Regions from separate parts of the Bacillus sp. BACIII genome, predicted to be linked through region 1. Evidence: riboswitches for the same ligand, from Rfam matches in the RefSeq annotation. Region 1 holds a riboswitch; each other region holds the start of a gene.
What was found. Region 1 has a riboswitch for S-adenosylmethionine ahead of ACXN9U_RS08640 (methionine biosynthesis PLP-dependent protein). Riboswitches for the same ligand answer to the same signal wherever they lie in the genome.
Positions count from the first base shown of each region.

Region 1 (7,869 bases):
ATATGAAAATCGCATTTCTCACAAGCCTCCCCGGCAAGGTCGAAGATGCCGGACTTTCCAATTCACATGTGGAGGAATCATTTCTGGAGCACGAGCTCACTCATGCCCTCAGTAAATCAAAGGCGATTATGGAAGAGCAAAAAAAGGACATGCGCTCCATCCTCGGAGAGATCGAAGACATCATCTCGCTTGATCTGTTTTCAACCGAAAACACGGATCAGAAGCTGTCTTCAGCTGACAAAAAAAGAAAAGAAACGATACATAAACTCGGCAAGCTTGATCACGATCTAACGAAAGAATACGCAGAAACCGAAGCAAACGAACAGTTCATCCAAGCCGACTTTCAGCAGCTCCAAAACGCCACAGGCAAAGGAAAAAGCGCCACGCCGCTTCACTACAATGCCAAAGCGTACCGAGAAAGCGACATCCATAAGAAAAAAGACGAGATTGCAAGACATTCGGATGCTTATTTGACGATTAAAAAGGAAGAGGCGAAAGAGCGGGAAATCAAAGATCTGAAGAAAAAGCTGGCTGATGGTGTAACCGACCCGGATGAGTACTTGGAAATCGCGAAGAAAATCGGCTATGAAAACCTTGAACCCGCTCAGGTGCAATATGTGATGCAGCTCGAACAAGCAAAACAGCTCGAAGAAGTCGGCGAAACGGCTTGGGATATCGTCAAAGGAATAGGCGTCGGCCTTTATGATGTCGGGAAAGACACGATAACCGGCGTCAAAGATCTGGCTGTCGGCGCATGGGATTTTTACCATCTCTCCGATGAACAAAAAGTCGCTAAAACCATATCGGCTGTATTGAACACGCCCTCCTACGCAAAAATCATATGGACAAACCTGGCGGATTCATGGAATGATAAAATGGTTAACGGGGATGCGTATTCAAGGTCACATTACATCACCTACGCCATCGGGAGCATCGTCGGACTAAAAGGTTCCGGCTCAGCTGTAAAAGTATCAAGCAAGCTCGCGAAAACAGGCGCCGCCAAAGTGGATAACGTCTTGGAAGCCGGAGAAAAAGCGGCTGCAAAACATGTAAAAACCGGGATTGAAAAAGGACAAAACTACATCAATTCCGTTTCAAAAAACAAGTACGAACCCGCACTTGCCGGAATAGCACAGGATATTGAAAATACTCACAATGTGAAGAATACGCCTTTGTTGAAAAGTGTTATTGAAGAGCAGAAAGAAAGTGTGCTCAGTAAATCTGTGACTTCTGGCAATAGCGATATACATAGTGTTAAACAAGGCGACAGCAGTCCTCTCGCACCGGGCGGGGGTTTAGCTGCTCACGAGGCAAAAGGCGGACATTTATTGGAAAAACATGTTGGAAAAACAGATAAAGAATTAATAGAAAGACTGAAAACTGATCCTAACCCACATATTACAGCTTCATCTACTTTTAAAGATAGGGCTACCGCTGAAAGAATTGCTAATTCAGTTTTAAACGATCCAAAAAATATAAAGAAAATCGAAAATTGGATTGATGATCCTAGAAAACCTAAATTAATGTTAAGATACAAGGGCGATGGAGAAATAATCGGCAGAAGTGTATCAAGAAATTCAGATCTAGTAGAAAACGTTACAAACGCAAAAATTATACTCAAAAAAGAGAATAACGGTAACTTTATCCTTACAGGATATCCAACCAAATAGAAAGAGAGGAAGTATCATGGATGAAAGGTATGATTTCTTAGATGAATTAGAAAATTTTTTAGGTGCAACATTTCATCAAGATATCCAATCCCCTGAACACGCCTTAGACGAATTTATTGAAGAAATTAGTAAAGAAGGTTTGCTATTTACAGTAAAGTATTGCGAAGAGTTTCTAAATAGCGATCTACCTAAAGAAGAGAAGGAAGACATTATAAAGTGTAATGCAGAAATATATTTCCCGACAATTGGCTTACCACCTATAGAATGGTTGAAAAGTGTAATAGAACAACTAAAAGAAGCTATTTAAAAGAAACACTGAAAGGCCCCCATTTTATGAGAGGGCCTTTTTATATTGATACTGAATTTTTTGGCTTTCTTATCCGGATAGAAATGCGATACCGACAGTGCGGTTTGGATCTACTTGACGGCATCACTAGCTGAACTTTTCAACTATTTTGATCCTAAAAAGAGATACGGCCCATAATTCGAAGGTATCCTGTTCCGTTACTCCACCAATGCTCTTAGACATATAGACTGGACGAATCGTTCACCCAGCTTCTGACATCGTGAAATGCGACTAACGTCTTAAAGAAAACGCTAATGTATTAATCGTCACCGGTCCAAGTCCTTTCGTCATATGCTCGTCCTTCTTAAAATAATGGTCTCGAATTTAACCCATACATCTTGCATGTACACGAGATACTTACGAATTACTTCTCGGCTCATTTCGTGAATGTATCGCGCGATCCCCTTACGATCCAGAAATTCAAGAAAAAATCCGTAATTGTCTTCGTATTGGTTGAGCGTTGATTGCGCCCGCCCCTCCGATTTCTTAATTGCGCGAAACTGTACGAAAAGCACATCGAGATTGCTCGTAGTCTTCCGTAAAGTACGTTCCTTTTTGACGCGTTTTCCTGTTCTATTTGCGGACATATTACCGCCTTCGTTCGGTTAAGTCACGAAATAAAACCGCTACCTTGTCGTTGGTAGGACCGCTACCCTGCGCCTTAATACGCCTAACTCATCGACTAAGTCAACGCAATAAAAAACGGCTAGAAACGTTGATATAACGCCTCTAACCGCAGTGTATGATTCCGACTGGGCTCGAACCAGCGACCTCTACCCTGTCAAGGTAGCGCTCTCCCAGCTGAGCTACGGAATCATGATATGTATGTGTTGCTGGGTATGTTGTTGTCTCTCTGACATTTATAATTATATATCCTGATTTCTCATTCGTCAACACTTTTTTATCTACAATAAAAAAAGGGCGCGTCGCAAAAATTGACGGCGCCCTTTTCGTTTATGATCTGACGTTGGCGGGAGTTATTTTTTTCAATGCCTGTTCGAAGTCGCGTTCTAAATCTTCGGCGTTTTCGACTCCGACGCTCAGGCGTAGAAGGCCGTCTGTGATGCCGCGTTTTTCCCTTTCCGCTTGCGGCATGGCGGCATGCGACATGGCTGCAGGGTATGAGAGAATGGATTCAACGGCGCCGAGGCTGACCGCAAATACCGGAAGAGATACATGTTCGACCAACTTTTTGACGGCTTCTTTGCTTTCCAGTTCAAAGGACAGGACGGCGCCCGCTCCGGTTGCTTGCCGTTTATGGGTATCGGCTCCCGGGTGTCCGGCAAGGCCGGGATAGTAAACGTTTTTGACGGCGGGGTGCCCGTCAAAAAAGGCAGCCAGCCGTTCAGCCGTCCGGCTCGCTTTTTCCAGTCTGACCTGCAATGTTTTTAAGCCTCTCAATACGAGCCAGCAGTCCTGAACGCCGAGCACCGCTCCAAACGAGTTTTGCAGCTTATACAGCTGATTGCCGAGCTCTTCATCCTTGACGGCGGCAAGGCCTGACAGCACATCACTGTGACCGCTTAAAAATTTCGTCGCGCTGTGAAGCACGATATCTACGCCGAGATCAAGCGGCCGCTGCAGTGCAGGCGTCATGAAAGTGTTGTCAAGGTATGTCAGACAGCCGTGTTCTTTTGCCAGCTCGACGACGGCTTTTATGTCCGTAATGCCGAGCGTCGGGTTTGACGGTGTTTCCATATAGATGGCTTTCGTATTCGGCCGGATGGCGCGGGCGGCCGCTTCTGTGTCCGTCATATCGACAAAGGTGTGTTCGATTCCGAAACGGGACAGCACTTCTGTCACCATGCGGAATGTTCCGCCGTACACATCCTCCGTGACAAGAACATGGTCGCCTTGGGATAAGAGCAGAAACGCCGTCGAAATCGCCGCCATTCCGGAGCTGAAAGCAAAACCTCTCGTTCCGCCTTCAAGACCTGCGATCGTTTCTTCAAGCGCTGTTCTTGTCGGTGTGCCGGAGCGGCTGTAATCATATGTTCCGAATTCTTCAAAGGAAGACTGATGAAATGTGGAAGCATGCTGAATCGGCACGCTGACGGCTCCGGTAGCTCCGTCTGTTTTAAATGGATTGTGCACGAGCTGGGTTTCCAGCGTCCAATTTTGATTACTCATATGACACGGCCCCCTCTTTTACTTGCTGTAATGCCTGCTTTACATCCCGCTTCAAATCTTCTGCATGTTCAATTCCCACTGAAAATCTCAGCAGGCGGTTGCAGACGCCGTTTGCGATACGGATATCTTCCGGAATGTCCATGTGCGTCTGTGTCGCGGGGTATGTAATAAAGCTTTCCACCCCGCCGAGACTTTCTGCGAAACAGATCGTTTTCAGCGCCTTTAAAAATGGATTGACCCATTCCTCTTTTTGCAGCCGGAAAGACAGCATTCCGCCTTTTCCGGGATATAACACGTCGGCGATTTCTTCTTCCTGTTCTAAAAATGCTGCAAGTTCACGGGCGTTTTCTTCATGACGCCGCATTCTGAGCCCGAGTGTTTTCATCCCTCTCATTAAAAGCCACGAATCAAACGGCGGGAGAACGGCTCCGATCGCATTTTGGTGATTAAACATGATGTCGCCGAGCTCTTCATCCTTTACGACAGCAAGACCGGCAAGGAGATCATTGTGCCCGCCTAAATATTTTGTGGCACTGTGAATGACGATATCGGCTCCCAGTTCAAGCGGGCGCTGGATGACCGGGGTATAAAACGTATTATCGACAATCAAAAGCAGGCCGGCTTCTTTCGTAATCCGGGCGATTTTTTCAATGTCCGCCTCCTGCATTAACGGGTTTGTCGGCGTTTCAACAAATACCGCCTTCGTGTTTTCCGTTATTTTGGAGCGTAAACAGTCTTCATCGCTGAAATCATCATAAATAAAGCTTAAGCCGTATTTTCTCCATTCATTTTCAAACAAACGGTATGTGCCTCCGTATAAATCGGAGGATACAATCAATTCATCCCCGCTTTTAAATAAAGCCATAATCGTTTGAATGGCTGCCATTCCCGAGCTGAAAGCAAAGCCTCTCGCACCGTTTTCCAACACGGCGATAGCGTCTTCAACGAGCTGGCGTGTCGGGTTTTTCGTGCGCACGTAATCAAAGCCTGTAGATTCTCCTATTCCTCTATGTCGGTAAGCGGTGGACAGATAAATCGGCGGACTGACCGTTCCCGTTGCTTCTTCGCTTCTATTTCCAATTTGGGCTAATTTTGTTTCGACATGCTGCGTCATCAGTAAGCACCATCCTTTTTCAAAAATAAAAAAGCTCCCTCTTCATAAGAAGAAGGAGCTTTTCTCTTCCTCTTATCTTCCAAGCATGTGAATCGCTTGCTGGATTTAGCACCTTGGCACTTTGCCTTCCCGCGGCAAAGCAAACCGGTTGCTGAGGTTTCAAAGGGCCAGTCCCTCCACCTCTCGTGATAAGAATATTGTTTTGTATTTTCTGATTGTTCTATATTAACGCACTATAAAATGGATTTCAACAACTTTTTAATTTTCTGAACTCTCACAAGAAGTGCATCTGAAGAAAGAAATTTCTAATAATTCATGGTACAATAGGGAAAAACCATCAAGACAAGAAGCGGCCTGGAGGAATGCGAAGTGGCACCGAAAACCGGAATCATTCATGAGAAAAAACTTTTCTCTCATGAGCTTGAAGAAGAAATGACCGTTTTGGTCTACCTGCCCAACACTTACTCCCCCCTGTATAAATATCATACGGTCATCGCCCAGGACGGCCATGATTATTTCAGATTAGGGAGAATCGGGCGGCAGGCGGAAGAGCTCATGGCAAAAGGGGAAATTGACCGCTGCATCATTATCGGCGTCCCATATAAAAATGTGCGGGAGCGAAGAAACACATACCATCCCGAAGGCTCTAAGTTCGCCTCATATAAACGGTTTATCGCAAATGAGCTCGTCCCTTTTATCGACAAAGAATACCCGACTTATCAAGTCGGATACGGACGCACCATGATCGGGGATTCCCTCGGCGGAACCGTCTCGCTCATGACGGCGATTGACTATCCGAACATGTTTGGAAACGTCATCATGCAGTCCCCGTATGTTGACGGGCACGTGCTGGATGCCGTCCGGCAGTCGGAGGATCTCAAACAGATATCCGTTTATCATCAAATCGGAGAAAAAGAAACCGACGTCCACACGACGGACGGCCAGGTGCTTGATTTCACCGCGCCGAACGAAGAGCTCAAACAGCTGCTGGAAAGCAAAGAGTCTGAATACACGTATGAAACCTTTGACGGGGATCATAAATGGACATACTGGCAGCCGCTCATCACGCCGGCGCTGAAAAAAATGCTGTAACCATTCATTAAGGAGGGAACTTTCATGAAATACGGTATTGTTTTATTTCCATCAAAAAAATTACAGGATCTCGCAAATTCGTACCGGAAACGCTACGACCCGAGCTACGCGCTCATACCGCCGCATCTGACGGTAAGAGATCCGTTTGAAGCGACAGAACAGGAAATCGAGCAGATCGTATCACAGCTGAGACAGACGGCGAAAGAGTCGCATCCGCTCGTTCTGAAGATCACAAAATACAGCTCGTTTTCTCCTGTGAATAATGTAATATATATGAAAGCGGAGCCGACGGAGGAATTAAAAACGCTGAGTGAGAAATGCTACTCAGGAGCATTATCGGGTAAGCCGGAATACAGCTTCGTTCCGCATGTCACGGTCGGCCAGAAGCTGTCGTCAGATGAACATTCCGACGTACTCGGACAGCTGAAAATGCAGGACATTTCCCACGAAGAAGTCATTGACCGTTTTCACCTGCTCTATCAGCTGGATAACGGCTCATGGACTGTGTACGAAACATTTTTATTAGGCGGAGGAGAATAACTGTTTGGAAGCCATCGTTGCAAAAACTGAAAAACATCTGAACGACGCTTTTTTCGTCAGAAAAGAGGTCTTTGTTAAAGAGCAGCACGTTCCGGAAGAAGAGGAAATTGATCAATTCGAAGACGCCTCAGAGCATATTGTCATTTATGACGGCGGTCAGCCGGTCGGAGCCGGCAGATGGCGCTTGAAAGACGGGCGCGGAAAATTAGAGCGCATCTGCGTGATGAAAAGCCACCGCTCTCTCGGTGTCGGAGCCATCATTATGCAGGCGCTTGAAAAAGCGGCGGCCGCCCAGGGCGCCGGCAGCTTTATCCTACATGCGCAGACGCAGGCGGTTCCGTTTTATGAAAAACAAGGGTACCGCGTCACATCCGGCGAAGAATTTCTTGATGCCGGCATCCCCCACCTGGAAATGATAAAGGAACACAAACGATAAAATCAAAAGCACTCCTGTTGATATGGCAGGAGTGCTTTTTTTATGAAAATATTACTTTTTCATGAATTTTATTGCATTTTATGGAAGGTTAATGTATGTTTAGTATACGAAGTATTACAATTCATACAAAAAATACAATTCACACAACGGAGGGATACACATGACAGCACCTAAAGGAAAGCATATATTCGGGACCGTTAAAGTTGGCACAAAAGGCCAGATTGTCATTCCTAAAGAAGCAAGAGATGTTTTTGATATAAATCCCGGGGACTCACTGCTTATGCTCGGGGATGACCAGCAGGGTATCGCACTTGTAAAACAAGAACTCTTTTTCGAATTTGCAAAAGATATTTTAAACGCAAAGCCAATCGATGCAGATGGCGAGGATGAGTAAATGCACGCGATTGAGCTGAAGCAATTAACGAAACATTATAAAGAAACCGCCGCCGTTGACCGCCTTGATTTTTCAGTTGAAAAAGGAGAATTTTTCGCTTTACTCGGTGAGAACGGAGCCGGAAAAACGACATTAATCAGCATGCTC
Region 1 is NZ_CM174437.1:1,824,437-1,832,305, forward strand. It holds gene ACXN9U_RS08620 (ribonuclease YeeF family protein) at 1-1,670, shown strand, start outside; gene ACXN9U_RS08625 (contact-dependent growth inhibition system immunity protein) at 1,687-1,977, shown strand; tRNA gene ACXN9U_RS08630 (tRNA-Val) at 2,760-2,832, opposite strand; gene metC (cystathionine beta-lyase) at 2,971-4,146, opposite strand; gene ACXN9U_RS08640 (methionine biosynthesis PLP-dependent protein) at 4,139-5,260, opposite strand; SAM riboswitch class I at 5,330-5,455, opposite strand; gene ACXN9U_RS08645 (esterase family protein) at 5,630-6,352, shown strand; gene ACXN9U_RS08650 (YjcG family protein) at 6,377-6,892, shown strand; gene ACXN9U_RS08655 (GNAT family N-acetyltransferase) at 6,897-7,328, shown strand; gene ACXN9U_RS08660 (AbrB/MazE/SpoVT family DNA-binding domain-containing protein) at 7,489-7,722, shown strand; gene ACXN9U_RS08665 (ABC transporter ATP-binding protein) at 7,723-7,869, shown strand, end outside.

Region 2 (7,869 bases), 1.3 Mb from region 1:
TTCAACACGAGCGGCATGAAATACCGCGAGCTGAACCTAAAGGAAAAACTGTATCACATGTCAGAGGATGAACAGCTTGACCTTCTGGCATCTGACGGTATGCTCCTGAAACGCCCGATTACGACAGACGGCGAAAAAGTCACTGTCGGCTTCAAAGAAGACCAATTCGAAAAATATTGGATGTAATGCCGCGTTCTAAGAATTATGGTATCTTCTTATTATAAGAAAAAATTGGAGGGATTTAGATGAGCACACCGAAAGATATGCGTTATTCCAAAGAGCACGAATGGGTCAAAGTTGAGGACGGAAAAGCTCGTATCGGGATTACACATTTCGCACAAGCCGAACTTGGCGATATCGTATTTGTCGAGCTTCCGGAAGTCGGCGCTGAAATTAAAGCGGACGAGCCATTCGGCAGCGTAGAATCCGTCAAAACCGTATCCGAATTGTACGCACCGATTAACGGAACGGTGACGGAAGTGAACGAAGACCTTGATGACAGCCCTGAATTCGTAAACGAATCTCCGTATGAAAAAGCGTGGATGATCGTCGTGGAACCGGCTGATGCTGAAGAAATCGAAAACCTCATGACTTCCGAGCAATATGACGAAATGACACAGGAAGACTGATCGGATAGCAAAAGGGCCATTTGGACATTCTATCTGTAACGGGAGGTGTCTAATATGGCGTTTGATAAACAAAAGGTCGATGTGACGGAAAACGTCACGGGCCGCTTTCAAAACGGCCGGTTTTCCTTGTTTCATGAAAATGAAGCCATCGGCGAGATGACAGGCATGAACCAGTACGAGCTCAAACAGGGCTTTTCATTTGAGAATCAAAAATTTTATAAAACAGCCGATGTCATAAACGGCAGTGATCCGAAATATGTGGATTGCGATTATGAGAACGGCTGGTGTTAACAGTTGGCGGTGAATTTCACTGCCTTCTTTTTTAATCTGACGCTAAAACAATCGGCAGGTGATGCTTATGAACAACGAAGATGAAAAGGTGATCATCGTAGAAGGGAAATCGGATAAAATCAAAGTCAGAGAAGTGCTCATCGAACCCGCGGAAATCGTCTGTACAAACGGGACGATCGGCCAAACCGAACTGGAAGATTTGGCGGACCGCCTGTTTGACAGAGACGTCTTTATATTAACGGACGCAGATGAATCCGGAGAAAAATTAAGAAAACAGCTGAAACGGGAGCTTCCCGAAGCGAGCCATATCTATATAGACAGAACATACAGGCAAGTCGAGTCGTGCCCGGGCCATCATCTCGCATCTGTGCTGATCAGAGCCGGCTTTGATGCTGACACTGTATTTTTGAAAAAGAACGACCTGAGGTGATAATCAAAATGAAAGAACTCCAAGAAAATGAACTCGAATTGATTCAGGATGACGTCTATCTTCTGTATTTGTACACCCCGTTTTGCGGCACATGCCAGCTGGCGTCCAAGATGCTTTCTGTCGTCGAAGAAATGCTGCCCGGCACCGCCTTCTATAAAAACAACGTGAATTATTCCCCCGCATTCGCCAAAGCCTATCAGATTGAAAGCGTTCCGTGCTTTTTGCTGTTTAAAGGCGGAGAACTTGTTGAGAAAGGATACGCCTTCCGCTCCGTTTCCTATTTATATGAGCTGATTAAACAAAAAACATCGCAAACGTTCCCGATGTGACAATTTTTACTGGAAAATGTCGTGCGGTTTATAAAGGGTTCTGTCCGTTAAAAAGAGAAAGTGTATGTATGGCCATTAAAACGGGAGGTTATACGAGTGGAGAAAATAGAAGTTTTGGAGAATGACGGACAGCATCTGTTTTTGAAACCGCTATTAAACGCCTCAACGCTGCTGATTACATTCCAGGGAGAAAAAGAAGCCTTAACGGTCTCAATTAACGGACAGGGAGAAATGAGAAAAACGTCAGTTTCAAAGGAAAAATCTAATTTGACCTTTTACGGAAACCAGGCGGAAATCATCCATCTCCTGCACGGTGATGTCTCTTTGCAGAAGCTCATCCAAAGCGGAAAACTCAAAGTGAAAGGATCATTCCGGGCCCTGCTGAAGCTGGAGGCCATCCTCTGGCTGACAAACGGATTTTTTCAGACGATCAGCAAACGGCCGTAAACAGCCAATCTACTATGTGACAATAGCTTCCATTATTTATTTTATTGACTTTTTATCATTCGCCGTGCTATTCTACAGTAAGAATTTCCGGACGAAAATACGATATGTTTTCTCTTATCAAGAGAGGTGGAGGGAAGTGCCCTATGAAGCCCGGCAACCATCAACATTGTTGAAATGGTGCCAATTCACTCGAAGCGGTCTGCTTTGAAAGATGAGAGAAAGGCCTTTTTCAATAAGCCTTTCTGCTCATTTTTGCAGAAAGGCTTTTCTTTTGCGTAGAAAACCGGAAGATTTCTTAGAATAGTGTAAGGCAGGTGATTGCTTTGATCCATCTTCAAAATGTTTCAAAAATGTACAAAGCGAAGCATGGGGATGTCAATGCTGTCCAAGATGTCACTCTTGATATCAAAAAGGGCGAAATATTTGGAATTATAGGATATAGCGGAGCTGGTAAAAGTTCCTTAATCCGTCTTTTGAACGGCCTTGAAAAGCCGACGTCAGGCATCGTGGAAGTCGCGGGGACGGAATTAAATAAAGTAAGCAGCCGCGGGCTGAGAAAAGCGCGCCAGGAAATCAGCATGATTTTCCAGCATTTTAACCTATTGTGGTCGCGTACCGTCCGGGAGAATATTATGTTTCCGCTGGAAATCGCCGGCGTGAAAAAAAGCGAACGGGTCCGCCGCGCCGATGAACTGATTAAACTGGTCGGATTAGAGGGGAAAGAAAAGTCTTATCCGTCACAGCTGAGCGGCGGTCAAAAGCAGCGTGTCGGCATCGCCCGGGCGCTCGCCAATAATCCGAAAGTCCTTCTGTGCGATGAAGCGACATCAGCGCTCGACCCGCAGACGACCGATTCAATTTTGGATCTTTTATCCGATATAAATGACAGACTCGGTCTGACGATCGTGCTCATTACCCATGAAATGCACGTCATCCGAAAAATCTGCAACAGAGTCGCCGTCATGGAAAACGGGAAAGTCGTTGAAGAAGGCGAAGTGCTCCAAGTCTTCAGAAACCCGCGCGAACCGATGACCAAGCGTTTCGTTCAGCAGGTGACAGAACCGGAGGAGACGAAAGAAACCATCCAGCATTTTCTGCAGGAAACCGCGACAGGAAAAACGATTCAGCTTTCATTTGTCGGGCAGGCCGCCGAGCAGCCCCTCATTACGGAGATGATCCGAAACTTTGATGTGGACGTCAATATTCTGCAGGGGAAAATCTCACAGACGAAGGACGGAGCCTACGGTTCTTTATTCATCCATATTGACGGTCAGGAAAAAGAAGTAGAAAACGTGATCAGGTTCATCAAAGACAAACAGGTAGAAGCAGAGGTGATCACAAATGTTTGAAAAATGGTTCCCGAACGTTGATTTAACCGAGCTGTGGACGGCCACATACGAGACCCTTTATATGACGGTCATCGCATTAGTTTTTTCATTTATCATCGGAGCGATTCTCGGTCTTCTGCTCTTTTTAACGGGCAAGGGAAGCTTATGGGAAAATAAAATCATTAACACCGTGATTGCGGCGGTCGTTAATATTTTCAGGTCTATTCCGTTTCTTATTTTAATTATTCTGCTTCTCGGCTTTACTAAGATTTTGGTCGGATCGATTTTAGGGCCGAACGCCGCATTGCCCGCGCTGATTATCGGCTCCGCGCCGTTTTACGCCCGGCTTGTTGAAATCGCGCTGCGGGAAGTCGATAAAGGAGTCATCGAAGCTGCCAGATCAATGGGAGCAAAGACATCGACGATTATCTTCAAAGTGCTGATTCCTGAATCAATGCCTGCGTTAATTTCGGGCATCACCGTTACAGCCATCGCCCTGATCGGATCTACCGCCATTGCCGGCGCCATCGGTTCAGGCGGACTCGGAAACCTTGCATATGTAGAGGGGTACCAGTCCAACAATACGGATGTAACGTTTGTAGCGACAGTATTTATACTCATCATCGTCTTTATCATTCAGATTATCGGTGATGTGATTACAAATATAATAGACAAAAGATAAGGGAGGATTTACATTGAAAAAGATTGTATTAAGTGCGCTGCTGCTTGTGTTCGCGGGAGTTTTGGCCGCCTGCGGATCAAACGGCTCAAATAAAAAGGAAATCGTCGTCGCCGCGACAAAAACACCGCATGCTGAAATCTTAAAAGAAGCGGAACCGCTCTTGAAGGAAAAAGGCTACACATTAAAAGTAAAAGTGCTGAACGATTACAAAATGTACAACAAAGCGTTAGCTGATAATGAAGTGGATGCGAACTACTTCCAGCACGTTCCTTACCTTGAACAGGAAATGAAAGAAAATAAAGATTACAAACTCGTGAATGCCGGAGCCGTTCACCTTGAGCCGTTCGGTATTTACACGAAAAAATACAAATCACTGAAAGACCTGCCTAAAGGCGCGACCATCATCATGACAAACAACGTCGCTGAACAAGGCCGTATGCTGGCGATGCTTGAAAAAGCCGGACTGATTACTCTTGATCCGAAGGTAAAAACGATCGACGCCACTACGAAAAACATTACGAAAAACCCGAAAGACCTGACATTCAAAAAAATCGCCCCTGAATTAACGGCGAAAGCATATAATGAAGAAGAAGGCGATGCAGTCTTCATTAACGTCAACTATGCGATTCAAAACAAACTGAATCCGTTAAAAGATGCGATTCAAGTGGAATCAACGAAAAACAACCCGTACGCAAACATCATCGCCGTACGCAAAGGTGACGAAAAATCAGCGAAAATCAAAGCGCTTATGGAAGTGCTTCACTCTAAGAAAATCAAAGACTTTATTGAGAAAAAATACGACGGAGCCGTGCTTCCAGTATCTGAATAAAGCAAAAACCCCGGATGGACCATCCGGGGTTTTTTTCGGGTATTAATCGGAGAACTGTCCATAATAAAAAGGAAGGTTAACGATTGGAGGGAATGGCAGTGGCTCAATACCAGGATAACGGAAAAAGCGTGCATGACGCATTGAAACAATATAAAGAAGGTTTAGGCATATTCGAGCAAAAAATGCCGATGATGGGGCGGAAGTTTAATGAATTTACTGAACAGTGTTTTTCAGCGGATTCATTAACTGAAAAAGAGAAACAATTAATCGCTCTGGGCATCAGCATCAGCGCTCAAGATGAATTTTGCATGATTTATCACACGAAAGGCTGTCTTGATCAGGGTGCGACAGAGGAAAACATCCTTGAGGTCATCAGCGTCGCGGCGGCATTCGGGGGAGGCGCGGCTCTCAGTCAGGGAGTAACCCTCGTGCAGCAGTGCATTCAGGAATTCGGACATACAACGCATTAGAAAGAGCAATCGTATGAATACCGTTTTTCAGATAAAGCCAGCGCCGGTTACCGGCACATTCGAAAGGATTCAGGGGCACACTCGCTTTGGCCGGAGCAGAGGATCATTGTTACAATAGAAACAAATATATGAAGGGATTGATTCATTATCTGCACCAGCCACGAGAGACTGGACCTTGACTATACGCCTGAAATGGAAAAAGCGATGCAGAAGTCACACGGCATCGGCTACGAGGAATACGGACGGCGTCTTTCAAAAAGGATGGAAGTCGAACGGCAGAGGGAGCTTGAGTACCAAAAAAGCAAGTTCCTCGCAGCGCAGCTTAATGAGAAAATCGGTCAGTAAAAAAGGGTGGAATTCCGCCCTTTTTCTGTTTTAAACAGCTTTAATTACACCCTGATCTTTGATAAACTTTAGGAATGTTCCTGGTAATATAAAAAGTTGTATTTACTTTTCATTTGTTATAAAATTAGAATGAGAATAAATTGAGAATAATGATTATATATTTTTGGAGGTATAGATATGGCTGCTTCAACATTAACGATCAAGGATCTTCACGTTGAAATCGAAGGAAAAGAGATCTTAAAAGGTGTAAACCTTGAAATAAAAGGCGGCGAATTCCACGCTGTCATGGGGCCGAACGGTACCGGTAAATCCACGCTTTCTGCAGCGATTATGGGACATCCGAAATACGAAGTCACTAAAGGCAGCATCACACTTGACGGCAAGGATGTACTGGAAATGGAAGTGGACGAGCGCGCTCAGGCGGGTCTTTTCCTTGCGATGCAGTACCCAAGCGAAATCAGCGGTGTGACAAATGCCGATTTCCTTCGCTCTGCGATTAACGCACGCCGCGAAGAAGGCGATGAAATTTCTCTTATGAAATTCATCCGCAAAATGGACGAAAACATGGAGTTCCTTGAAATGGACCCTGAAATGGCGCAGCGTTACCTGAACGAAGGTTTCTCAGGCGGAGAGAAAAAACGCAACGAAATCCTTCAGCTTATGATGATCGAGCCGAAAATCGCCATTCTTGACGAGATCGATTCAGGTCTTGATATCGATGCGCTTAAAGTCGTTTCTAAAGGAATCAACAAAATGCGCAGCGAAAACTTCGGCTGCTTAATGATCACTCACTATCAGCGCCTTCTGAACTACATCACACCAGATGTCGTTCACGTTATGATGCAGGGACGCGTAGTGAAATCAGGCGGTGCGGAGCTTGCACAGCGCCTTGAAGCGGAAGGTTATGACTGGATTAAACAAGAACTCGGCATTGAAGACGAAACTGTAGGCCAAGAAGCGTAAGCGTTAGGGGGATTAACATGACATTGGAAACGAAACTATCCGTAGATCAGGAATATGTCAAAGGCTTTTCCGAAAAGCATCAAGAACCTGCCTGGCTGAAAAACCTGCGCTTACAGGCTCTTGAAAAAGCTGAAGATCTGCCGCTGCCTAAGCCTGATAAAACAAAAATCACAAATTGGAACTTTACAAAGTTCAACAAGCATACAGTAGAAAACGCGCCGCTTGCTTCTTTGGAAGATTTAGCTGATGAAGCAAAAGCGCTGATCGATATCGAAAACGAAGACAAAACGTTATATGTGCAGCGTGACCAAACGCCTGCATTCCTGTCTCTCTCTAAAGAGCTGAAAGACAAAGGCGTTATTTTCACGGACATCTTAACGGCTGCCCGTGAGCACAGCGACCTCGTTGAGAAATACTTCATGAAAGACGGCGTAAAGGTCGACGAGCATAAACTGACTGCGCTTCATGCGGCATTAATGAATGGCGGGGCATTCCTTTATGTTCCTAAAAACGTTCAGGTGGAGACGCCTGTTCAGGCCGTTTACGTTCATGAAAGCAATGACACGGCATTGTTCAACCACGTGCTGATCGTCGCTGAAGACCACAGCTCCGTCACTTACGTTGAGAACTATATCAGCACGGTGAATCCGAAAGAAGCTGTATTCAACATTATCAGTGAAGTGATCACAGGTGATAATGCCAGCGTGACGTACGGTGCCGTTGACAACTTGTCAGCAGGCGTCACAACATACGTCAACCGCCGCGGAGCCGCGCGCGGACGCGACAGCAAAATCGAGTGGGCGCTCGGTCTGATGAACGATGGCGACACGATTTCTGAAAACACGACAAACCTCTACGGAGACGGCACATACGGCGATACGAAAACCGTGGTTGTCGGAAGAGGAGAACAGACGGAAAACTTTACGACGCAGATCATCCACTTCGGTAAGGCTTCTGAAGGCTATATCCTGAAGCACGGAGTCATGAAAGATGCCGCATCTTCCATCTTTAACGGCATCGGCAAGATTGAGCACGGCGCGTCTAAAGCAAACGCTGAACAGGAATCCCGCGTCCTGATGCTGAGTGAAAAAGCGCGAGGCGACGCAAACCCGATTCTTTTAATTGA
Region 2 is NZ_CM174437.1:3,074,734-3,082,602, reverse strand. It holds gene ACXN9U_RS15115 (arsenate reductase family protein) at 1-186, shown strand, start outside; gene gcvH (glycine cleavage system protein GcvH) at 246-629, shown strand; gene ACXN9U_RS15105 (YusG family protein) at 684-920, shown strand; gene ACXN9U_RS15100 (toprim domain-containing protein) at 988-1,350, shown strand; gene ACXN9U_RS15095 (thioredoxin family protein) at 1,359-1,679, shown strand; gene ACXN9U_RS15090 (SCP2 sterol-binding domain-containing protein) at 1,776-2,126, shown strand; SAM riboswitch class I at 2,238-2,344, shown strand; gene metN (methionine ABC transporter ATP-binding protein MetN) at 2,450-3,475, shown strand; gene ACXN9U_RS15080 (methionine ABC transporter permease) at 3,468-4,136, shown strand; gene metQ (methionine ABC transporter substrate-binding lipoprotein MetQ) at 4,150-4,965, shown strand; gene ACXN9U_RS15070 (carboxymuconolactone decarboxylase family protein) at 5,058-5,435, shown strand; gene ACXN9U_RS15065 (YuzK family famiily protein) at 5,628-5,780, shown strand; gene sufC (Fe-S cluster assembly ATPase SufC) at 5,958-6,743, shown strand; gene sufD (Fe-S cluster assembly protein SufD) at 6,761-7,869, shown strand, end outside.
Region 2: it holds a riboswitch for S-adenosylmethionine, as region 1 does, so the genes downstream of both, metN (methionine ABC transporter ATP-binding protein MetN) here and ACXN9U_RS08640 (methionine biosynthesis PLP-dependent protein) in region 1, are expected to answer to the same signal.

Region 3 (7,785 bases), 1.8 Mb from region 1:
CCTTCCAATTTGGCAAGGTTTATTTGTCTATGCCTTTTTCATTTCATCAAAATTACGAATGAATGAGGTGTTTTTTTGGCGTCGATGAAAAGAAAACGCGCGGAATTACTGCAATCATGCCAGTCCGTATTCAGATGTCCGCTATGCCGTACGGCCATGGCGGTCTCCCAAAATCAAAGCTTGATATGCGGAAACGGGCATACATTTGATATATCAAAACAAGGATATGTGAATTTCCTCAATAAAGCGGTCAAAACACGCTATGACAGGCAGCTGTTTGAAGCGAGACGCGAGCTTTTTGACAGCCGGGAGTTTTTTGCGCCGGTTCAAAAAGAGATCGCCGCCATCATCAGCCGTACGCAATCTCCGCAAAAACAGGCGGCGGTATTGGATGCGGGATGCGGAGAGGGCTCCCATTTAGCTGCCGTATGCCGATTGCTGCAGCCCGCTTTTTCTGTGACGGGAATCGGCATTGATCTCTCGAAAGAAGGTGTGCTGCATGCGGCAAAGGCCTTCGGGGATCAAATGGTTTTTGCCGTCGCTGATGTGGCGGATGCGCCGTTTGCCGACAGCCGTTTTGATGTCGTGATGTCTGTTTTATCACCTTGGAATTACAAAGAATGCAGCAGGCTTTTACGAAAGGGCGGCACAGTCATTAAAGCGGTGCCGCGGCGTGATTATTTGAAGGAAGTAAGGGAATTCTTTTTCGGAGACAGTCCCCGGCGGAATGACACCGCCGATTCAGCGGCCTGCCGTTTCCAAGCGGGCTTTCAAACCTTTGATCGCAAACGGCTGCGTTACACGAAGACGTTATCGCAGCCTGATCTTGAACGGCTTGTGAAAATGACGCCCCTAACATGGAAATGCACTGAAGAAAGCATTCAGCGGTTTATCGGCCGAAAAGCGGCTGATATCACGATAGATATCGAAGTTTTAATCGGGACCGATCCGCTGTAAAACGGAAAAGACACGCTATTAGCGTGTCTTCAGGCTGTCGAGAAAATCTCGACAGCCTTTATTTTTCCTTAAAATATCCATTCTCCTGTATTAAAATAAAAGAAAGACTAAAAAGGACGGTGTCTTTCTCATGTTCCACACAAGAAACTCTTCTCAAAACACAGCCGAATTTGTTTTGCTTGACCAACTCGTCGAAGAAGATCATCTGCTTCGAAAAATTGATAAACACATAGACTTCTCTTTTATCATTGAAAAGGTTAAGCCTTACTACAGCGAAAACAAAGGCCGCCCTTCACTCGATCCGCTGATTTTATTCAAAATGATGTTTATCGGCTACCTCTACGGTATCCGTTCAGAAAGACAGCTCGAAAAAGAAATTTACTACAATATGGCATACAGATGGTTTCTCGGATTGAACATAAATGATCCAGTTCCGCATCACTCCACCATCAGCTGGAACAGACGCACACGCTTTAAAGATACAACCATCTTCCAAGACATCTTTGATGAGATCGTTCTTCAGGCCATCAATCATGACATGGTGGGCGGACGTGTCCTATTCACTGATTCAACTCATCTGAAAGCCAATGCCAACAAGCATAAATACACAAGAAAAACAATTGCGCAGGATACCCAAAACTATATCAAGGATTTAAATGAAGCCATACAAGAGGATCGGGAGGAACACGGAAAAAAGCCGTTAAAAGTCAAAGAGGAGGTGAAAGCTGAAAAAGAGATCCGCCACAGTACAACTGATCCGGAAAGTGGATATATGTATCGTGAAAATAAACCGGAGGGTTTCTTTTATTTAGATCACCGAACAACGGATATGAAACATAACATTATCACCGACGCCTATGTCACGCCCGGAAATGTCCATGATTCTGTACCTTATCTTGACCGATTGGATCACCAAATCGCACGATTTGATTTTGATGTAGAAGCCGTCGCTCTTGATTCTGGTTATTTAACGACCCCGATCTGTAAAGGATTAGCTGACCGCCATATTTTTGGCGTTATTGCCTATAGACGATATCACCCTGCCAGAGGCTTGTTTCCAAAATGGAAATTTCATTATGACAGTGAACAAGATAGATACATTTGTCCAAATCACCAAACACTTACATACTCAACAACTGACCGAAAAGGCTACCGGTCATATAAATCAAATCCTGAAATCTGTTCCGCATGCCCATTGCTTGCACAATGCACAAAATCAAAGAACCGCCAAAAGGTCATCACCCGGCATGTATGGGAGGACCATAAAGAAAGGGTCAGACAAAATCGCTTGTCTGTTTCAGGAAAAAACCTCTACAAAAAAAGAAAAGAAAAAATAGAGCGAAGCTTTGCAGATTCAAAACAGCTGCATGGGCTTCGCTATTGCAGGTTGAGGGGAAAGCGGAATGTGAGCGAGCAAGTCCTCCTCACAGCCGCATGCCAGAATATGAAGAAGATTGCCACATACCTAGCCAAACAAGGCTAGGCATGTGGGAGCTCTTTTTCTGCATCTGAAACCTGATGAATATCTAAAGAAACTGTATAAAACAAAAAAGCTTGTAGAAAAAACATCGTTTTCTCTACAAGCTGAAGACACGCTATTAGCGTGTCTTTTTTTATTTCCAGACTTCACCGGCGATGTCGACGACATGGCGCAGTTTTGCCCATTGCTGTTCTTCTGTGATCAGGTTTCCTTCCTCAGTGGAAGCGAATCCGCATTGCGGGCTGAGGCAAAGCTGATCCAGGCTGACATATTGAGAAGCTTCTTCAATCCGGCGTTTAATCGCGTCCTTGTCTTCGAGATCGCCGTGTTTCGACGTAATCAAACCGAGTACAAGCTGAAGATCAGAGCGTTTGACATAACGGAGCGGTTCAAAGCCGCCGGAGCGGGAATCATCATATTCCAAGAACAATCCGTCAAGGTCAAGCCCGTCAAAAATCGTTTCCGCCGCCGCATCATATCCGCCTTCAGCCGTCCATGTGGACTGGAAGTTGCCGCGGCAGATATGCATCGTAACCTTCAAGTCGGCAGGACGATCCTTAATGGCGTCATTAATAGAAGCTGCGAACAGCCTGCGCAGCTCATCCGGCGTCGTTCCGAATGCTTCAATCTGGCGAAGCCCCGCTTCCGATAAGAAAACGGCCCATGCGGTATCATCGAGCTGAAGATAGCGGCATCCGGCGTCATAGAAAGCTTGAATCGCTTTTTTATACGCCTTTGATACATCATGCTGAAATTGTTTGTAATCATTCTGATACGCCGCTTTTTCCAATTTTCCGCGGAAAAACAACATATTCGGGCTTGGAATCGTCATTTTTGGAACAGCATCGCCGGCAATGCTGTGAAGAAATTTATAATCTTCGAGCATCGGATGCTGAGAAAAATCAATATCTCTCGTTACTTTAATGCCGCGCGCTTTCGTCTGTACATTGTGAAACTGAATGCCGCTATCTGGCGTAAACGCTTCGACGCCGTCTAAGTTTTCGAGAAAATCAAAATGCCACCAGGCCCGGCGGAATTCGCCGTCAGTCACGACATTGAGGCCGGTTTCTTTCTGCTTTTTTACGCTGCGGATGATTTCTTGGTTTTCGATTTCGCGCAGCTGTTCTGCCGAAATCTCACCCGCCGCTCTTTGCAGGCGGGCTTGCTTCACAGCCGCCGGCCGGAGCAGGCTTCCGACCTGATCCGCGCGAAACGGCGGGTTTTTTCTAAGAAGAGTGTGCAATGGTTGTTCTGTGTTTTGCTGTGACATGAACGATTCCTTCTTTCCTCAATGAAATATAAAAAGCTCTTCCCTTGGATAGGGAAGAGCTTGCGTCCGCAAATCTCAACCTTATCTTCAGGATTTAGCACCATTCTGCTGAACAGCGGTTGCCGGGTATCATAGGGCCAGTCCCTCCACCTCTCTTGATAAGGAAATATGCTATTTTTCAGAATAAACTGTAATACTCTTAATCTTAGTATATTATCTTATATTGTCAATATATTTCGATAAATATTTTTATTTATCACCCTCAAATAGAATCATATCTATCACGATTGCGATCGCAAGACAAAGAACAATATCCTCTTCATTTTCAATCTCCAAATGATAAGAATCGCCCCAGCTCATCCATGATTTGGTGACGGTCATCCGGTTTGATTTCCCGTCTGTCACTTGAAAATTCCGTCCCCACACATCGCCGGTAATATCCCAGCCGACTCCGGAAATTTCAAATTTCGGTTTGAAAAACGTCATTTTCTTGATGACTTGGCATACAGGCTTGCCGCCGACGGAAATTTCGTAACGGGGAACGAGCGACATCAGTTTCTGACTGACGCTGGCGAGCGTGCGGCCGTCCAAATCAGTCAGCTTCAATTCATCACCGAACGAAAACAGCTTTCCTTCAACATTGTAGACTTCTTTTCCGCTTTCAAGAAACACTTGAAACCGATTCTTAAACGTAAACATCCGCTCTTTGATATAAAAATGATACATAAAAAAACTCCTTTTTTATGTTGTACGTAAAAAGGAGACGGATGGTTTCATATTGGAGGGGTGCACAAAAAAAGGCTGCCGATTTTGCGGCAGCTGTCGTTTTTATGATAGCGGCATCCGGCGTTTCTGACGGATCGCATTTAAATCAATGATGTTATTCGTGTCGGCAGCTGTCACCAGCGGGCTTGTCTTTGGCGTTTTCCGGCGGTTGTCCTTACTGAAAGAGAAAACCAGGTATCCTGTCAAAGCAGCAAAAATAAGTAGCATCATTTTACATACCTCCCAAAAAAAGTTTTGGTATTATTATTGTACGAAAAAACAAACGAAAAGTATTCAAACAATTGTCACTTTTTTAAAAAATAAAGACATTTTCCGTAAAAATGACTATGATCTGCGGTTGATTTTGCTCTTGTTGTGGTTCTATAGATTGTATCGGCTGCTGATTGATGATCGTTTATATAACTTTTTCACTATTTTTTGACAGTGCCGAATTAACTAATGAGGTGTTTTCGTTTGCCTTGTGTTATTCAGTACCCTAAAAAATCCTGCGATATGCAAAATAACTGCTTCTAACGGAAGATTATGATTTGATAGCGCTTTCCTTATTTTTTGTAAGAAAACGAGATGTTATCTTACAAAAAATCGTCTGAACATTTTCCGCAGCTTTTTAAAAGGGTTCGATTTCGTCTCCAGAACGCGGGGGTCTTTTAAGGTTTTTTTTAATTCATTTGCTACAGTGCCTCTTGCCATAGTCTTCACTCCCTCCTTCCAATTCATACCTTATATACGGAAAGAAAGAAGGAAAGGTTTCATGTGAAAGAAAAAAACCAAAGCAGGGAGCTTTGGTTTTACGCGCGTTCTTCAAACAGCCTGGCGATCTCAACAATGACGTTTACCGCCTTTTCCATATGGTCGACGGAAATGTATTCATATTTTCCGTGGAAGTTTTCGCCGCCCGTGAAGATGTTCGGTGTCGGCAGTCCCATGTAAGAGAGCTGTGATCCGTCGGTTCCGCCCCGGATCGGTTCGATAATCGGTTCGATGCCGAGGTTTTTCATGGCTTGATAGGCGATGTCGACAATTTCTTTGACCGGTTCGATTTTTTCTCTCATGTTGTAATATTGATCATGCAGTTCAAGCTTGATGCTTTCCTTGCCGTATTTAGCCGCAAGCGCGTCGGCGGTTTTCTGCATAAATTCTTTTCGTTCTGTAAAGCGGTCTCTGTCAAAGTCTCTGATGATGTACGACAGGGCGGCTTCAGAAACGTCTCCGTTCATTGAATTTAAGTGATAGAAGCCTTCATACCCTTCCGTATATTCCGGCGCTTCTTCTTTCGGCAGCGCGTGATGAAATTCCATCGCGATTTTTGAAGCGTTGACCATTTTGTTTTTCGCCGTTCCGGGGTGAACGCTTTTTCCGTAACAAGTAAGCTTTGCGGAGGCTGCGTTAAAGCTTTCATATTGCAGTTCGCCGAGGGGGCCTCCGTCTATCGTGTAGGCGAATGCGGCGTTGAAGCGGCCGACATCGAATTTGTGAGGCCCTCTGCCGATTTCTTCATCCGGCGTGAATGCGACCCGGATCGTCCCGTGTTTGATGTCCGGATGTTTGATCAAGTACACCATTGCCGTCATGATTTCGGCAATGCCCGCTTTGTTGTCGGCTCCGAGCAGCGTCGTGCCGTCGGTTGTAATCAGCGTCTGGCCTTTATAGCGGGAAAGCTCCGGGAATTGCTCTGGCGACAGGATGACGTTGAGTTTGTCATTCAGAACGATATCATGTCCGTCATAGCTTTCAATAATCTGAGGATTCACATTTTTTCCGGTGAAATCAGTCGCTGTATCTACGTGGGCCAGAAAACCGATCGTCGGCACGTCTTTATCCGTATTTGCCGGAAGAGTCGCCATGACGTATCCATTGTCATCGACTGTGATTTCTTTCATGCCGATCGACTTTAATTCATCTGCCAGCATGTTGGCCAATGTGAGCTGTCCGGGGGTGGATGGGCAGTTTTCATTGTTTTCGTCAGACTGTGTATCGACTTTTACATAAGAAGTAAAGCGTTCAATGATTTCGTTTTTCATACCGTCATCTCCTTTGTCTTATCTTACCATGTGCAGGGGAAGGATTTCTATTTCACAACCCGTTTGAATTACGCGAATGAAAACAAAATATGAAGAAACGATGACTAAACGATTAAACTTTCTGAAAATGGATGATTGAGGAAGAAAAAAACTATATAATATGGTCAATTCATTCAATAGGGAGGCTTTCTTCATGGCGATTTTAGTGACAGGCGGAGCGGGTTATATCGGGAGCCACACATGTGTTGAGCTGTTAAACAGCGGCTATGACATCGTGGTTCTGGATAATCTGTCAAATAGTTCACCGGAAGCATTGGAGCGTGTGAAAGACATTACCGGAAAAGGGCTTGTGTTTTATGAAGCGGATCTCCTTGACCGTGACGCCGTTCACCGGGTGTTTGCTGCAAATGAGATTGAAGCCGTCATTCATTTTGCGGGTTTAAAAGCGGTCGGTGAGTCTGTGGCTGTTCCGCTCCGTTATTATCATAATAATCTGACGGGGACGTTTATTTTATGTGAAGCCATGCAGGCACACGGTGTGAAAAAAATCGTCTTCAGCTCATCAGCGACGGTTTACGGCGTTCCGGAAACAACGCCGATCACCGAAGATTTTCCGTTAAGTGCGACCAATCCTTACGGGCAGACCAAGCTGATGCTGGAACAGATTTTGCGCGATCTGCATAAGGCGGACCCTGAATGGAGCATTGCGCTGCTCCGCTACTTTAATCCGTTCGGCGCGCATCCGAGCGGCCGGATCGGAGAAGACCCGAACGGCATCCCGAATAATTTAATGCCGTACGTCGCCCAAGTCGCTGTCGGCAAGCTTGAGCAATTGCAGGTGTTCGGCAATGATTATCCGACAAAGGACGGTACCGGCGTGCGGGATTACATCCATGTCGTTGACCTTGCCGAGGGCCACGTCAGAGCGCTTGAAAAGGTGCTGGACACAACGGGCGCCGACGCCTATAATCTCGGCACGGGAAGAGGCTACAGCGTTCTTGAGATGGTCAAGGCGTTTGAAAAAGTATCGGGAAAAGAAGTGCCGTACCGTTTTGCCGACCGGCGCCCGGGAGACATTGCCGCATGCTTCGCAGACCCGGCAAAAGCGAAGGCAGAATTAGGCTGGGAAGCAAAGCGCGGCCTTGAAGAAATGTGCGCCGACTCTTGGAAGTGGCAGTCCTCCAATGTGAACGGGTATCAAAAGGTGTAAAAAGAAAGAGACCTTCAAATGATGAGGGTCTCTTTTGTTATGATCATTATTTAACTTTTAC
Region 3 is NZ_CM174437.1:3,668,441-3,676,225, reverse strand. It holds gene ACXN9U_RS18120 (methyltransferase domain-containing protein) at 76-957, shown strand; gene ACXN9U_RS18115 (IS1182 family transposase) at 1,088-2,440, shown strand; gene ACXN9U_RS18110 (5-methyltetrahydropteroyltriglutamate--homocysteine S-methyltransferase) at 2,571-3,707, opposite strand; SAM riboswitch class I at 3,786-3,872, opposite strand; gene ACXN9U_RS18105 (LURP-one-related/scramblase family protein) at 3,957-4,433, opposite strand; gene ACXN9U_RS18100 (hypothetical protein) at 4,536-4,703, opposite strand; gene pepT (peptidase T) at 5,282-6,514, opposite strand; gene galE (UDP-glucose 4-epimerase GalE) at 6,708-7,724, shown strand; gene ACXN9U_RS18085 (DUF4352 domain-containing protein) at 7,771-7,785, opposite strand, start outside.
Region 3: it holds a riboswitch for S-adenosylmethionine, as region 1 does, so the genes downstream of both, ACXN9U_RS18110 (5-methyltetrahydropteroyltriglutamate--homocysteine S-methyltransferase) here and ACXN9U_RS08640 (methionine biosynthesis PLP-dependent protein) in region 1, are expected to answer to the same signal.

Region 4 (7,869 bases), 150 kb from region 1:
GAAAGTCACCCTCCTGTCAGTCGGCGAGGCTTTTCTGATGAGAAGTTCTTTTTTCTCTAATTTGTCAACAACGTATGTAATACTTCCGCTCGCTAATAAAATTTTGTCGCCGATCTGCTGCAGCGGCTGGTTGCCTTTATGATACAGCAGCTCAAGCACAGCAAATTCCGTCGGATTCAGGCCGTGCTTATGAATATGTTTATTCATATGGTCGTTTATGGACCGGTACGCACGCGACAGTACAATAAATAATTTCAATGAGTTTTCTGTTTTATCCGTCATACATTCAATCATCCTTTTACAAAAGAAACCGTTACAGAGAAACATTAATAAACAAAATGAAAAATGTCAACAAAAATGTTTCCAAAATTTCTCTTCTTTTTGACGGACCTTAATAAAATAATTTGTTTTTATAGCATTTTGGTTATTTTTTCTTATTAAAGAAGTATAAACAATGATATAATACCTCTATTCAAGTGTAATGTTGGAGCGATGCAGAGTGAATACATTTAAAGGTGCCCGGGGAAAGATCAAACTTTATCTCTTATTGGTGATCATCCCGGCACTTATTATCAGCTTTTTCATATATGAAAAAGAAAAGCAGAAAATAGCCGATAAACACATACAGGAAGCCAGTATGATGCTCAATCTTCACCGCAATAAGCTCAATTATTTAATCGGTGAAACAAAAGCCCGGATGACAACACTTGCGATCGCTGTCGATAAGCCTGTCAATGAAGAAAAGATAAATGAAATTCTCGATCAGGCTTTTGAGGATGAACCAAGATTCAGCGGATTGTATATGCTGAATTCCAAAGGTGACGTCATCGCAAGCACGACCGATCTGAAAACAAAGGTGAATTTGGCCGACAGACCGTATTTTACGAAAGCAAAAAAGACGAAAAAAACGGTCATCACAAACGACTACTCCAGCAGAATTACAGGCCAGCGCATCTTTACGATCTGCGTGCCAGTGTTAGACGCAAACCGGGAGGTCACGGATTATTTAGTGGCCGCCATACAAGTCGATTATTTGAGAAATATGATCAATATGCTGAGCCCCGACGTTTATGTCAAGGCAACCCATGAGGATAAAGTGATATTTGCCAGCGGACGGACAGATCAGTCAGAAGGCGTGAAACCGGTCAGCGGCTATCTGGATGATATTAATTGGAACATCAATGTTTACCCGAAACCGGTAGAGCTGAACGAGCTGACCAAAAGCGTGCTGCTGCCGATGTCCAGTATTGCCGTGCTGCTGAATATTCTGTTCATCCTCGTTCAATATTATCTGCTTAAGCGCAAGACCGAGCTGGAGCGCGCTCAAAACGAGGCGCAAAAATTGGAGCTGATCGGAACGCTTGCCGCAAGCACCGCTCATGAAATACGCAACCCGCTTACAGGGATCAGCGGCTTCATTCAGCTTTTGCAGAAAAAATATAAAACGGAGGAAGATCAACTGTATTTCTCAATTATTGAGCAGGAGGTTAAACGGATCAATCAGATTGTCAGTGAGTTTTTAGTGCTCGGCAAACCGACCGCGGAACGATTGGAAGTGAACTCGCTGCAGGATATTCTTGATGAGATTATGCCGATTATTTATTCCGAAGGGAATCTTTATAATGTGGAAGTGAATGTGGAGATTCTCGTCAATCGGCCGCTCAAGGTCAACTGCACGAAAGACCATATTAAACAGGTGATCTTAAATGTCGCGAAAAACGCGCTCGAATCAATGCAGGAAGGCGGCAGGCTGTCCATCTATTTAGAGGCCCTCGACGATAAAGCGGTCATTAAAGTGGCCGACAACGGAATGGGTATTTCTGAAGATATGCTTGAGCACATTTTCCTTCCGTTTGTCACATCAAAGGAAAAAGGCACCGGCCTCGGTCTTGTCGTATGTAAACGGATCGTGCTGATGTACGGCGGTTCGATTGACATTCAAAGTGAAGTCGATAAAGGCACAGAGGTCACCATTACCCTCCCTGCCGCTTCACGATGAAAAAACACCCTGAAAGAGGGTGTTTTTTATATAAGAAGAATATGTGTAAGAGGATATACAGGGGAACGGCATCATAGCCGGCAGATAGATACGAGGCGCTTCGTGAGCTGTGCCAGCGGAAAAGCCCGCTGACTGTACGCGGTCATCTTTTTAGATGCGGCGGTTGATCATGAAGCGCATTCAGTCTTCGTTATCTGTTTATCATCAATCATTTGTTTGCTTCATATGCAGGCATGACGTCACCGCGGGAGAACAAGCCTATTTTCTTCACAAGGCCCTGTATTCCTTGGTGATGTGTGCGTTCACGGTTTATCAGCTGCTGATACGCGTTCATCAGACTGTCCAGTTCCTGGCTGTGTCTGATCGTGTCATATCCCGTAAATCCCTGCCTGTTAGCCGCATCTATCATCATTTTTCTCTTTTCATCAATAGATACTAGCAATTTTTCTTGTTCAGAATAACTGCCCATTCACTTCACCCCTCACCGCTAAAAGAATAGGAAACAAGTTTGATTGGGTTATTGAGCATTATTACAGATTATACTTTATTTGTAAACATTTTTTTACTAAATAACTTAATTTTTCATTTCATATTGGAATCTTTACTATGATTACGAGAATAATACCCATTCAGGTAATGATATAAACAAAATGCGCCCATTTAATGCATAAAAAAACAGAGATTTTATATTACAATAAAAAACCTCTCATGCGGCTGACCGCATGAGAGGTTCGGACATCTATCCGTTTTGCACACTTTCATTTTCATAAATCGGCACCCATCCTTCAGTCGTCACGAAGATTCGGATTGCGACGACCCGGCGGTCCTCCTGAAGCGTAAAGTAGTGGCGGATGTTCTCCGGAACCGAAATCAAATCCCCCGGATTTAAACGGACATCAAAAAAAGTGCCGTCTTTGCCCTGAATGACGAAGATGCCGTGCCCGCTGACGATAAATCGGACTTCATCATCCGTGTGGTGATGTTCTCTTTGAAAATTTTTCAACAGCTCATCAAGATTGGGTGTTGTATCTGATAAAGAAATGACATCCTGAGACCGATAGCCGCGCCGGGCTGAAATATCCTGAATCTCCTTGTCAAACACCGTGAGAATCCGGTTTTTTTCATCTTCGGTTAGATCGTATTTCTCCGAAAGCTCAGGCGGAAGTTTTTCAATGTTCCACTGCTCATAGATCACCTCTTGTTCGTCTAAAAAGCGCGCTACTTCTTCCTGATGTTCAATGATCGTATTCTTTTCGTCATGAATTCTGATTGTCGCCATTTTGCATTCCTCCTTTTATTTTACAAGCTGCGGCCGAAGTGACAGAAGCTTGATGTGACAGCTGAATAAAAATTCATAGGCTTCCAGCACCCTTTTCGCCTCAAACGCGGTCCGCCCCCATGCTGTAATGCCGTGATTGCGGATTAATACCGCGCCTGATCCGGCGTCTGCATGGCGCGCGAAGCTTTCGGCCAATGCCGGGATGTGCGCCGGATTGTCAATGATCGGAACGGTCACCGACGCGTTTTCCTCCCACAATCCGAGCGCCTTAATAATCTCCTGCCCCTGAAAGGTGATCTGTTTTTCATCCCCGTAGAGCTCTGAGATGACATTATTATTAACGGTATGGACATGCAGACAGCAGCCCGCGTCTGTCTTTTGGTATAAGTACGTATGGAGAAGCGTTTCTGCCGAGGGTTTTAAGGAATGGCCGGTCTCAGCGGGCTCCCCGTTCTCATCGACTAAGAGAAAATCTTCGTCTGTTTCTTTTCGTTTGTCTTTTCCGCTTGCCGTAACGAGAAACGTCAGCGGCCCGTCGGATACTTTGATGGAAAGATTCCCGCTTGTAGCCGGGAACCAGTCTCTTTCAGCCAGCTCACGCTTTACTTCGGCAAGTTCGCGCCAGCGTTCTTCTTTTGCAGCCATGCCTGCACCTCCCCGATATTTTCGATGCCTGTTTTCACTTCATGAAAATCTTGAAAAGGCTGATGCCGAAGACCAAGCTCTTTGCATTCAGTCAAAAGATAATCTCTCGCAAAACACATATCGGATAACTTTGCAGCCTCGACATCCGTCACCGAATCACCGATCATAATGAGAAATTTCTGCCGGTCGGATAGCTTCCGGATGACTGACGGTTTGCAGCAGCCGCACTGATTCGTGCAGGCTTCGTCACAGGCGTGCGGCCAATTGATATGAATATATTCATTGTCAAAGGATGCATGATTGCAAAAGATCCGCTCTTTTTCTACGATGCCTTCTAAAAGCGGATGCACAAAAAAGTCCATCCCTCCGCTTACGATGTAAAACGGGAGATCGTTTGACCGGACAAACGAAACAAAATCCAAAAAGCCGTCCCGTATTTTCGCATCCTCCAGAATAAAGTCCGTCAGCTCTTCTTTTAAGCTGCTCGGCAGCAGCCCGAACATCCGGCCGACTCCTTCCTGAATTGATATACTTTTAGACAGAACACCGTCTTTTAATTCAAGCCACTCAGGGGGTGCGAATTTTTTCATCATACTGACAATGTTGTCGTTCATGGTGACTGTTCCGTCGAAATCACAAATAATCAGCGGTGTGCGGGTCATACGGTTTCCGCCTTTCCCCATTTGTCTAATGCGAGCTGAAGATCTTTGCACGACGCGGCTTTTTCTTCAATCGGCTGTGCTTCAAGCACCGCATCAATGATGGCGCGGAACGCTCTTCCGCCGCCCTCGGCTCCTTTCGGATGGCCGTGGATGCCTCCGCCTGCATTGATGATGTGATCAATACCGAAATCACGCATCAGCAATGGCACCATGCCGGGATGAATGCCTGCTGACGGGACGGCAAACGTCGGGTGAAAGACGTCGTCTTTTACACATTCATGATGGATCGCAAGTGCGGACTCCTTCGGAAGAGCAACAGATCCGTATGGTGACGGAAATAAGCTGAAATCGGCGCCGCAATAGCGGTTCAGCTTGCCGAGCAAAAGGGCGTGCGATAAACCGTAAACTGGAGATGATGTAAACGCGCCGCTGACCGCCGGATGCGCCATAATCGGAAGCGGGATTTCCCCGTCTTCAGCAAGGCTTTGCATGACGTCTAAGCCGTAGGCGAACACATTCAGTAAGAGGGCGTCTGCCCCGAGTTCTGCCGCGCGTCTTGCTTTATCCCGCAATTCAGAAGTCCTCCCCGTCAGGTTTACGGCGTACAGCGTGTTATGCCCCGTCTCCTCCCGCGTTTCCTTCAGGACTTGTTTTCCTTCGATAATGCGGGTCTCAAACGGAGCCAGTTCATTTTCAAAGAAAATTTCGTCATCTTTAATAAGATCCACGCCGCCGAGCGCCTGTTGTCTGAGCTGCTCTTTAATGTCGGCAAGATCCCGTCCGATCACCCCTTTAAAGATGCTCATCAGAAGCGGTCTTTCAAATTCGCCCAACAGTTTGCGAATGCCGTATATACCGAATTTCGGCCCGGGAAGGGAGCGTTTAAACCCTTCGGAAAATTCAAGATCAGTCAATTTTATTTTTCCGTCCAGTGACAGCTTTCCGAATACCGTCGTCAGGACGGCCGGTATATCTTTTGAAAAGTTCGCCTCAGGATAGGCGATGGTGATAATGGATTGTGTTTCGTTTTCTTTGGCCCCTTCTTTATCCTCAACTTTCACGACCCGGCCTTTATGCTTTCTGAGCTGTTCCTGTTTCACCAGGGGCAGATCCGTCCAGGAGCCTACCGTCAGCCCCGCCGCAATCTGTTCCGCCCGCTTTTCACTGTCCTTTGTGTCTGTCAGAAGATATGTTGCCAATACTTCGCTCATGCGTGAACGCCTCTCTTTCTTTCGCAAAATATAAAAAAGCCTCTTCCTTATGAGCAGAAAGAGGCTTCGTGTTATGTCCGAATCTTATCTCTCAGCTCCTGCTGCAAGAATTAGCACCGTGCTTTATCAGTCGGTTGCCGGGCTTCATCGGGCTCGTCCCTCTGCCTGCTCTTGATAAGAATAATGATTTTATAAAGTATTTTGAATTATCGCATTGTTATCCTGATATGTCAATGCTTTTTCGGGTGAAAAGATTCAGCTTCCCGATCCGTTCCGCAGCTTCTTTAAGTCTTTCTTCACTTGTCAGAAGACCGACTCTTATATAGCCTTCTCCCCATTTTCCGAACCCGTTTCCGGCTGCGACCGCGACATCCGCTTTTTCCAAAAGCAGATCTGAAAACGACTGCGACGTATAACCGTCCGGCACCGGAAGCCATGCAAAAAAGGAACCCGCCGGAGCCGTCACATCCCAGCCGATATCACGGCAGGCTGCAATCCAGGCATTGCGTCTCGACTCATATCTGTCATTTTGCGCTGCGACGCACGTCTGATCCGCCAAAAGAGCGGCGGCTGCCGCCTGCTGCGCCGCGGGAAACAGGCTGACAAACATATGATCTTGATAAAGGTTGATCGCTTCGATGACAGACGCGTTTCCGACGGCAAATCCGACCCGCCAGCCCGCCATGTTATACGTTTTGGACAAAGTATAGATTTCAATCCCCGTTTCTTTTGCGCCTTCTGTCTGCAAAAAGCTCAGCGGTTTATGCCCGTCAAAACCCACGGCCCCGTATGCGAAATCATGAACGACACAAATGCCGTTTTGTTCCGCAAAGCTGACTGTCTCCTCGAAAAACGCTTCTGTCGCCACAGCGCCGGTCGGATTATTCGGATAATTGAGATACAGCAGCTTCGCCTCGTTCTGCACCTTTTCAGGAATTGCGCTGTAATCGGGGAGAAACCCTCTATCTTCCGTCAGCGGCATCATTTCCATTTTCGCTTTCGCCAGGGCGACCCCCGACCAGTAGTCAGGATATCCGGGATCAGGCACAAGAATGGTATCTCCCGGGTTCAAAAGACATTGCGGAAGCTCAACAAGCCCCGCCTTGCCTCCGAACAGCACGGCTACTTCCGTTTCCGGATCAAGCGTCACCCCATACTCCCTTTCATAAAATTCAGCCGCGGCTTTTTTGAAGCTGTAAGCGCCCCGGAATGATGAGTATTTATGATTTTCCGGCCTTTCGACGGCGCGCTTCATTTCTTCAACGATATGCTGAGGCGTCGGCTGATCGGGGTTTCCCTGTCCTAAATTGATGATGTCTTTGCCTTCTTTCAGCTTTTGATTGACCTTTTGCACCAAAGATGCAAAAAATTGTTCCGGCAGCTGTTTGAGTACATCTGAGACTTCAAAGTTCATATTTTCACCTTCTAAAAATGTCTTGAAATGATAGTCCATCATCATATATGGTTAAATAAAAAAAGTAAAGAGAAACTTGAGGTGTATAAAAAATGAAATGGACCGTTTCCTGTTTGCAATTTGATATTTCATACGGAAATCCTTCAGAAAACTTCAAAAAAGCAGAAACTTTAATCGAGCAAGAAAGCCGCCATGCTGATGTCATCGTGCTTCCTGAGCTGTGGGCGACCGGCTATGATCTCACACGGCTTGACCAGCTGGCGGATGAAAACGGCGAAGTTTCGGAACAATGGCTTAAAAAAACGGCCAAAGCATACAACGTACACCTCGTTGCCGGATCTTTTGCGGTCAAAGAAGGCGAAAACGTCTATAACACTATGTACATCGCAGATAACAGCGGGCAGATCGTGAAGCGGTATCAGAAAGCCCATCTGTTTCAGCTGATGGACGAACATCTGCATTTGGCGGCAGGAAACAGTGACGGTTCCTTTGAGCTTGACGGTGTCAAGTGCGCCGGGCTGATCTGCTATGATATCCGGTTCCCCGAATGGATCAGAAAGCATACGTCCCAAGGAGCGAATGTCCTGTTTATCTCTGCGGAATGGCCTCTGCCCCGCCTCGATCATTGGCGGAGTCTGCTTGTCGCCAGAGCCATTGAA
Region 4 is NZ_CM174437.1:1,673,110-1,680,978, forward strand. It holds gene mhqR (MarR family transcriptional regulator MhqR) at 1-282, opposite strand, end outside; gene kinD (sporulation kinase KinD) at 482-1,999, shown strand; gene spo0E (aspartyl-phosphate phosphatase Spo0E) at 2,208-2,468, opposite strand; gene ACXN9U_RS07810 (1,2-dihydroxy-3-keto-5-methylthiopentene dioxygenase) at 2,739-3,278, opposite strand; gene ACXN9U_RS07815 (methylthioribulose 1-phosphate dehydratase) at 3,294-3,923, opposite strand; gene mtnX (2-hydroxy-3-keto-5-methylthiopentenyl-1-phosphate phosphatase) at 3,881-4,585, opposite strand; gene mtnW (2,3-diketo-5-methylthiopentyl-1-phosphate enolase) at 4,582-5,796, opposite strand; SAM riboswitch class I at 5,878-5,977, opposite strand; gene ACXN9U_RS07830 (pyridoxal phosphate-dependent aminotransferase) at 6,014-7,210, opposite strand; gene ACXN9U_RS07835 (carbon-nitrogen family hydrolase) at 7,303-7,869, shown strand, end outside.
Region 4: it holds a riboswitch for S-adenosylmethionine, as region 1 does, so the genes downstream of both, mtnW (2,3-diketo-5-methylthiopentyl-1-phosphate enolase) here and ACXN9U_RS08640 (methionine biosynthesis PLP-dependent protein) in region 1, are expected to answer to the same signal.